2 regions of the Pseudomonas sp. MBLB4136 genome follow, and region 1 is predicted to be linked to the other one. Evidence: predicted binding sites of a transcription regulator. Region 1 holds the regulator's gene; the other holds the start of a gene.
The links. Region 1 encodes FliA, which starts transcription of late flagellar genes. Its sites were predicted from a motif close to CTAAAGTTTNNNNNNNNNNNGCCGNTAA; they were not measured.

Region 1 (4,420 bases):
CCTGGTCGGCCCGGCCGGCATGGGCAAGACCACCACCCTGGCCAAGCTGGCGGCGCGCTACGTGCTCAAGCACGGCGCCCAGAACATCGCCCTGGTCAGCATGGACAGCTACCGCATCGGCGCCCAGGAGCAGGTCAAGACCCTCGGCCGCATCCTCGGCGTGCCGGTGACCCTGGTCGATCCCGGGCAGTCCCTGACCCAGGCCCTGGCGCCCCTGGCGCGCAAGCGCGTGGTGCTGATCGATACCGCCGGCCTGCCGGCCAACGACCCGGCGCTGCGCATGCAGCTGGAAGCCCTGGCCAGTCGCGGCATCAAGGCGCGCAACTACCTGGTCATGGCGGCTACCAGCCAGAGCCAGGTACTCAAAGCCGCCTATCACAGCTACAAGCGCTGTGGCCTGAGCGGCTGCATCCTGACCAAGCTCGACGAGGCCACCAGCCTCGGCGAGGTCATGGGTCTGGCAATTGGCCAACGCCTGCCAGTAGCCTATGTGGCCGATGGCCCGCGCATTCCCGATGACCTGCAGGTGCCGCGCAACCACCAGCTGGTGAGCCGGGCCGTGGGCCTGCAGTCCGCGGAAGATCCGAGTGAAGACGCGATGGCCGAGATGTTCGCCGGCCTCTATCAGCAGCCGGCACGCCGCGCCGGTTAGCCGCGCGGCAGCAATGACTCAGTGGCACGAGGTGCGGGTTGGCCTGGTGTCGGATTGGCGGGGTACGCTTAGGCAAGCGGATCCAGTCGACCTTAGACAAGGTGTATAGAGAACATGGGTATGCATCCCGTACAGGTGATTGCGGTGACCGGCGGCAAGGGTGGCGTCGGCAAGACCAATGTGTCGGTGAACCTGGCCCTGGCCCTGGCCGATATCGGCCGCCGGGTCATGTTGATGGACGCCGACCTGGGGCTGGCCAACATCGACGTGCTGCTGGGCCTGACGGCCAAGCGCACCCTGGCCGATGTGATCAGCGGCGAGTGCGACCTGCGCGACGTGGTGCTGCAGGGGCCGGGCGGCATCCGCATCGTTCCGGCCGCCTCCGGCACCCAGAGCATGGTGCAGCTCTCGCCCATGCAGCACGCCGGGCTGATCCAGGCCTTCAGCGATATCAGCGAAAACCTGGACGTGCTGATCGTCGATACCGCGGCGGGCATCGGCGACTCGGTCGTCAGCTTCGTGCGCGCGGCCCAGGAAGTGCTGGTGGTGGTCTGCGATGAGCCGACCTCGATCACCGACGCCTATGCCCTGATCAAGCTGCTCAATCGCGACTACGGCATGAACCGCTTCCGCGTGCTGGCCAACATGGCCCACAGCCCGCAGGAAGGTCGCAACCTGTTCGCCAAACTGACCAAGGTCACCGACCGTTTCCTCGACGTCGCGCTGCAGTATGTCGGCGCGGTGCCCTACGACGAGTCGGTACGCAAGGCCGTGCAGAAGCAGCGGGCGGTCTATGAGGCGTTTCCGCGCTCCAAGTGCGCGTTGGCATTCAAGGCGATCGCGCAGAAGGTCGATGCCTGGCCGCTGCCGGCCAACCCACGCGGTCATCTGGAATTCTTCGTCGAACGACTGGTGCATCAGCCGGTCGCGGACTCAGCGGTATGACAGCAGCCTCCGGACTTCGTATGTATAACAAGGCGCAAGGGCAAGATTCCCAGCATCAGTTGATCGAGCGCCATGCGCCCTTGGTCAAGCGTATCGCCTACCACTTGCTGGCGCGTCTGCCGGCCAGCGTGCAGGTGGATGACCTGATCCAGGCCGGCATGATCGGCCTGCTCGAGGCGGCGAAGAAATATGACGGCAGCAAGGGCGCCAGTTTCGAGACGTTCGCCGGCATTCGCATTCGCGGCTCCATGCTCGACGAGGTGCGCAAGGGCGATTGGGCGCCACGCTCGGTGCACCGCAACAGTCGCATGGTCAGCGACGCAATTCGGGTAATTGAGGCCAGAACCGGACGTGACGCTAAAGATCACGAGGTTGCGGCCGAACTCCAATTGAGTCTCGAAGATTACTACGGCATTCTTGGCGACACTTTGGGCAGTCGCCTGTTCAGCTTCGACGACCTGTTGCAGGACGGCGAGCATGGCGCACTGAGCGAAGACGCCAATGCCACCCATCATGAACCTTCGCGTGATCTGGAAGACGAGCGCTTCCAGGCGGCCCTGGCCGATGCCATCGCCAACCTGCCGGAACGCGAGAGGCTGGTGCTGGCGCTGTATTACGATGAGGAGCTGAATCTCAAGGAGATTGGCGAGGTGCTGGGGGTCAGCGAGTCGCGAGTCAGCCAGATACACAGCCAGTGCGCGTCACGCCTGCGTGCGCGACTGGGTGAGTGGCGCGCGCGATAGCCCTGGGCAGGGCGCTGATGGAAATTGCCGGTGCAGTGGTTGCACAACGCTCTGCCAGGCCGGTTTCACGATTAAGGGCGTAGCCAGCGGCTGGTTACGTTTAGGACTGTACGGAGGTCGACTTGGACAAGAACATGAAAATCCTCATCGTTGATGATTTCTCAACGATGCGACGGATCATCAAGAACCTCCTGCGTGACTTGGGGTTCACCAATACCGCAGAGGCCGACGACGGCACCACCGCGCTGCCGATGCTGCACAGCGGCAGTTTCGATTTCCTGGTGACCGACTGGAACATGCCTGGCATGACCGGTATCGACCTGTTGCGCGCGGTTCGGGCAGATGAGCGGCTCAAGCACTTGCCCGTGCTGATGGTTACCGCGGAAGCCAAGCGCGACCAGATCATCGAGGCCGCTCAGGCCGGAGTGAATGGTTATGTAGTCAAACCGTTCACAGCCCAGGTGCTGAAAGAGAAGATCGAAAAGATCTTCGAGCGGGTCAACGGCTGATGTCTGCCGCGAGGGCGCTATGGAACACGATGATTCCCAGCAGGACGACCTCGAGTCGACCCTGAAGTTAAATGCTCGCCAGTTGGTCGATAGCCTGGATCAAGGCAACTTCGGCGATGCGGTGCAGCTGATCAATGAACTCAACAAAGCCCGCGACCGTGGTCTGTACCACGAAGTCGGCAAACTGACGCGCGAGCTGCACAACGCCATCGTCAATTTCCAGCTTGACCCGCGCGTGCCCCATGCGCAGGAAGTCTCGCAGATCACCGATGCCACCGAACGCTTGAACTACGTGGTGACGATGACCGAGAAGGCCGCCAACCGGACCATGGACCTGGTCGAGCAGAGTGCACCACTGGTCAACGACCTCGGCAGCGAGGCCCAGGGCCTGAGTGCCGAGTGGGGGCGCTTCATGCGTCGGGAAATGGGCGCCGAGGGCTTTCGCGAGCTGGCCAAGCGCATCGAGCTGTTCCTGGCTCGCAGCGAGCGCGACAGTGCCAAGCTGTCGGGGCACCTCAACGACATTCTGCTCGCCCAGGACTTCCAGGATCTGACCGGCCAGGTGATCAAGCGGGTCACCCAGTTGGTCACCGAGGTGGAAAGCAACCTGCTCAAGCTGGTGCTGATGGCCAGTCAGGTCGACCAGTTCGCCGGTATCCAGCATGACCATCAGGCGCTGCGCGCCGAGCTGGCCAAACAAAAAGAGCCTTCCCATGGTGAAGGTCCGCAGATTAATGCCGAAAAGCGTGAAGACGTCGCCGCATGTCAGGACGACGTCGACGATCTGCTTTCCAGCTTAGGTTTTTAGGAGCACGTTTATGAGCTTCGGCGCCGATGAAGAGATCCTCCAGGATTTCCTGGTAGAGGCCGGCGAAATTCTCGAGCAACTGTCTGAACAGTTGGTCGAGCTAGAGAGCCGCCCGGACGATATGAGCCTGCTCAACGCGATTTTTCGCGGCTTTCATACCGTCAAGGGTGGCGCCGGCTTCCTCCAGCTCAATGAGCTGGTGGAGTGCTGCCATATCGCGGAGAACGTCTTCGACATCCTGCGCAAGGGTGAGCGACGGGTCGACGCCGAGTTGATGGATGTGGTGCTGGAGGCGCTCGACGCGGTCAATGGCATGTTCGCCCAGGTGCGCGAGCGGACCGAGCCGACGCCGGCCAGCGAGGCGTTGCTGGCCGCGTTGGCGCGCCTGGCCGAACCCGCCAGTGCCGACGAGGCGAGCCAGCCGGCTGCCGCCCCGGAGGCCCCTGCCGAAGTGCGTGCGGAGCCGGAGCCGACCCCGGTACAGGCGGTGGCTGCCTCGACGGATATCACCGACAGCGAGTTCGAGCAGTTGCTCGACTCCCTGCACGATGCGCCGGCCGAAGCCTCTGCAAGTGCCGCCGGCGCCGACGAGATCACCGACGACGAGTTCGAGGCGCTGCTCGATCAGCTGCACGGCAAGGGGCAGTTCGCCGCCCCCGGCGCGGCCGAACGCACGGCGGCGGTCGCAGCCGTCGCTGCCGCGCCCGCCGCGGCATCCGACGAGATTACCGACGACGAGTTCGAAGCCCTGCTCGATCAGCTG
Region 2 (4,420 bases), 800 kb from region 1:
CGTCGGCGGCATCGAGGCGGAAGCGGCGATGCTCGGCCAGCCAGTGTCGATGCTGATCCCGGAGGTCATAGGCTTCAAGCTCACCGGCAAGCTAAAGGAAGGCATTACCGCCACCGACCTGGTGCTCACCGTCACCCAGATGCTGCGCAGCAAGGGCGTGGTCGGCAAGTTCGTCGAGTTCTACGGCGACGGCCTGGCCGACCTGCCGCTGGCCGACCGCGCGACCATCGCCAACATGGCGCCGGAATACGGCGCGACCTGCGGATTCTTCCCGGTCGATGAGATCACCCTGGGCTATCTGCGCCTATCGGGGCGGCCGGAGCAGCGCGTCAAACTGGTCGAGGCCTATTGCAAGGCCCAGGGACTGTGGCGCGAGGCCGGCCACGAGCCGGTGTTCAGCGACACCATGGCCCTCGAACTGGATAGCGTCGAGGCCTGCCTGGCCGGGCCCAAGCGCCCCCAGGACCGGGTGGCCTTGTCCCAGGTCAGTAGGGCCTTCGATGAGTTCATGGGCCTGCAGATGAAGCCCAGTCCCAAGGAGGAAAACCGCCTGCTCAACGAGGGCGGTGGCGGTACCGCGGTCGGCGCCGCCGAGCAGGCCGGCGAGGTCGATTACCAGCACGATGGCCAGACCCACAAGCTGAGGGACGGCGCCGTGGTGATCGCGGCGATCACCTCCTGCACCAATACCTCCAACCCGAGCGTGATGATGGCCGCCGGCCTGCTGGCCAAGAACGCCGTGGAGAAGGGCCTCAGGCGCAAACCCTGGGTGAAAAGCTCGCTGGCCCCCGGCTCCAAGGTGGTGACCGACTACTTCAAGGCGGCAGGCCTCACCCGCTACCTGGATGAATTGGGCTTCGACCTGGTCGGCTACGGCTGCACCACCTGCATCGGCAACTCCGGCCCATTGCTCGAGCCTATCGAGAAGGCCATTCAGGAGAACGACCTGACGGTGGCCTCGGTGCTGTCGGGCAACCGCAACTTCGAGGGCCGCGTGCATCCACTGGTGAAGACCAACTGGCTGGCCTCGCCGCCGCTGGTGGTGGCCTATGCCCTGGCCGGCAGCGTGCGCATGCACATCGGCGAGGAGCCGCTGGGCCATGGCAAGGACGGCAAGCCGGTGTACCTGAAAGACATCTGGCCGAGCCAGAAGGAGATCGCCGAGGCCATCCAGAAGGTCGATACGGCGATGTTTCACAAGGAGTACGCCGAAGTCTTCGCCGGTGATGAGCAGTGGCAGGCCATCCAGGTACCCGACGCCGACACCTACGCCTGGCAGGCCGACTCCACCTACATCCAGCATCCACCCTTCTTCGAGAACATCGCCGGCGCCCCGCCCCATATCGGCGATATTCACCAGGCGCGGATTCTCGCCCTGCTGGGCGACTCGGTGACCACCGACCACATCTCCCCGGCCGGCAACATCAAGGCCGACAGCCCGGCCGGGCGCTACCTGCGCGAGCAGGGCGTCGAACCCAGGGACTTCAACTCCTACGGTTCGCGGCGCGGCAACCACGAGGTGATGATGCGTGGCACCTTCGCCAACATCCGCATCAGGAACGAGATGCTCGGCGGCGAGGAAGGTGGCAACACCCTGCATGTGCCGAGTGGCGAGAAACTGGCGATCTTCGACGCGGCGATGCGCTATCTGGAAGCCGGCACGCCGCTTCTGGTGGTCGCCGGCAAGGAGTACGGTACCGGTTCTTCCCGCGACTGGGCGGCCAAGGGCACCAACCTGCTCGGGGTCAAGGCGGTGATTGCCGAGAGCTTCGAGCGCATTCACCGCTCCAATCTGGTCGGCATGGGCGTGCTGCCCCTGCAGTTCAAGGCCGGCCAGGACCGCAAGACCCTGCAACTGAGTGGCAAGGAGACGCTGAGTGTCTGCGGCCTGGACGGGGTGGAACTGCACCCGCACATGAACCTGACGGTGGAGATACGGCGCGAGGATGGATCGGCCGAACGCTTCGAGGTGCTGTGCCGCATCGACACGGTCAACGAGGTGGAGTACTTCAAGGCCGGCGGCATTCTGCATTACGTATTGCGACAACTCATCGCCGGTAGCTGAGTCCAGCGTGGCAGGGCTCCCTGCCCTGCCACAGCGCGGGCGCCAGATGGCTGATTTAGGTCAACACGGCGTGCCGCGCAGCCATTATTCTTGCCCTCAACTTTCGCTCGCGGCAGCCGACAATTCGGTATCGCCTTCAGGGACTCCTCAGCCATGCGCAACAATCAACCGATCACCCAGCGTGAACGCAGCTTTCCGGCCCAGCAGCGGCTGATCTCCACCACCGACCTCAAGGGCCAGATCAGCTACTGCAACGACGCCTTCGTCGAGGTCAGCGGGTTCAGCCGTGACGAACTGCTGCGCGCGCCGCACAACCTGGTGCGCCACCCCGATGTACCGCCGGCCGTGTTCGAGCACATGTGGAACACCCTGAGGCAGGGGCGACCGTGGATGGGCATCGTCAAGAACCGCTGCAAGAACGGCGACTACTACTGGGTCAACGCCTATGTCACACCGGTCCTGGAGAACGGCAAGGTGAGCGGCTACGAGTCGGTGCGGGTCAAGCCGAGCAGCGAGCAGGTACGCCGCGCCGAGGCGCTGTACCAGCGGCTCAATGCCGGCAAGTCGGCGGTGCCGGGCAGCGACAGCTGGCTGCCGGTGCTGCAGGACTGGCTGCCGTTCATTCTGATCGGCCAGCTCGGCTTTCTGCTCGGCGCCTGGCTCGACTCCGGCTGGGGCTTTCTGCTCGCCGCCCTGCTCTCCGTGCCGCTCGGCCTGGCTGGCCTCAGCTGGCAACGACGCGGCCTGAAGCGCCTGCTGCAACAGGCCGAACAGACCACCAACGACCCGTTGATCGCGCAGATGTACACCGACAGCCGCGGCGCCCAAGGACGCCTGGAGATGTCCATGCTCAGCCAGGAGGCCAGACTGAAGACCTGCCTGACCCGTTTGCAGGACAGTGCCGAGTACCTCACCCAACAGGCCAAGCGCGCCGACACCCTGGCGCGCAACAGCTCGTCCGGGCTCGATCGCCAACGCCAGGAGACCGAGCAGGTCGCCACCGCGATCAACGAAATGGCCGCCACCACCCTGGAGGTGGCGAGCAACGTGGCGCGCACCGCGATCGCCACCCAGGAAGCCAACCGCCTGACCAGTGAGGGACGCAACATCGCTGCGGAAACCCGCGAAGCCATCCAGCGCCTCTCGGTGTCCGTCGGCGAGACCGGCGAGACCGTCACCCGCCTGGCCCAGGACAGCAACGAGATCGGCGGCGTGGTCGACGTCATCAAGGGCATCGCCGACCAGACCAACCTGCTCGCCCTCAACGCCGCCATCGAGGCGGCGCGCGCCGGCGAGATGGGCCGCGGCTTCGCCGTGGTGGCGGACGAGGTGCGCTCGCTGGCCCAGCGTACCGCCGAATCCACCGGGCAGATCCATCAGTTGATTGCCAAGCTGCAACGCACGGCCGAAGAGGCGGTGATGACCATGGAGATCGGCCGCAAGCAGGCGGATGACGGTGTCGAGCGCGTACGGCAGGCCGACCAGGCACTCGCCGGAATCAGCGATGCGGTGGCCAATATCGCCGACATGGCCAACCAGATCGCCGCTGCCGCCGAAGAGCAGAGCGCTGTAGCCGACGAGATCAACCAGAACATCACCAACATCGCCCACCTGGCCGACCAGACCGCCGGCGAGGCCCAGAGCACCGTCCAGCTCAGCGGCGAGCTCACGGCCACGGCGCAAGGCCAGTATTCCCTGGTAGAACGCTTCAACCGCTGAGCCGGAGGCGCGCCGCCACCTGGCGGCGCGCCCGTTGCGAGCCAGGCCTGTCCGCCCTGCCAGAGTCTTTCGACCCGCCTGCCTTCGCGGCCCGAGTTATCGGGCTATTTTCCCGGAACAATACAAAAGGGGTCACTTCGCCCTGCCCGCTGCTGAAGCCTGAGCCTCAGGCTGCACGCCGGGCGCGACCAGCTATCAGGGCGATTACCCCACGCCCCCAGAGGAATGGACTCCAATGAACCTGCAACAGCACTTCGATCTGCTCGCCCGTTACAACCAATGGATGAATGGCCAAGTCTACGCAGCCGCCGAAAAACTATCGCCCGAGGCGATAGCACAGGATAGAGGTGCGTTCTTCCGATCCATTCTGGGCACGCTGAATCACCTCATCGTGGCCGACACGGTCTGGCTGCAGCGCTTCGCCCAGCATCCCGCATCAGCACCCAGCCTGCAGCCCGCCTGCGAGCTGCCGAGGCCCGCCTCCCTTGAGCAAGTGCTGTTCAGCGACTTCGGCCAGCTTTCCGAGCGTCGCCGATGGCTGGACGCACTGATTTGTCAGTGGCTTTCGTCCCTGCAGGAGCGCGACCTGGACCACGTGCTGAGCTACCAGAACATGAAGGGACAGCAGGCGCAGCG

Region 2: a site for FliA is predicted at 2,161-2,188, ahead of ACSX1D_RS10425 (methyl-accepting chemotaxis protein). Genes of this name have one in related genera too.

Annotation. Positions count from the first base shown of each region.
Region 1 covers NZ_CP196713.1:3,067,480-3,071,899, reverse strand. Annotated here, with positions in the region: gene flhF (flagellar biosynthesis protein FlhF) at 1-652, shown strand, start outside; gene fleN (flagellar synthesis regulator FleN) at 758-1,597, shown strand; gene fliA (RNA polymerase sigma factor FliA) at 1,594-2,340, shown strand; gene ACSX1D_RS13790 (chemotaxis response regulator CheY) at 2,475-2,849, shown strand; gene ACSX1D_RS13785 (protein phosphatase CheZ) at 2,869-3,657, shown strand; gene ACSX1D_RS13780 (chemotaxis protein CheA) at 3,668-4,420, shown strand, end outside.
Region 2 covers NZ_CP196713.1:2,266,469-2,270,888, reverse strand. Annotated here, with positions in the region: gene acnA (aconitate hydratase AcnA) at 1-2,065, shown strand, start outside; gene ACSX1D_RS10425 (methyl-accepting chemotaxis protein) at 2,219-3,784, shown strand; gene ACSX1D_RS10420 (DinB family protein) at 4,020-4,420, shown strand, end outside.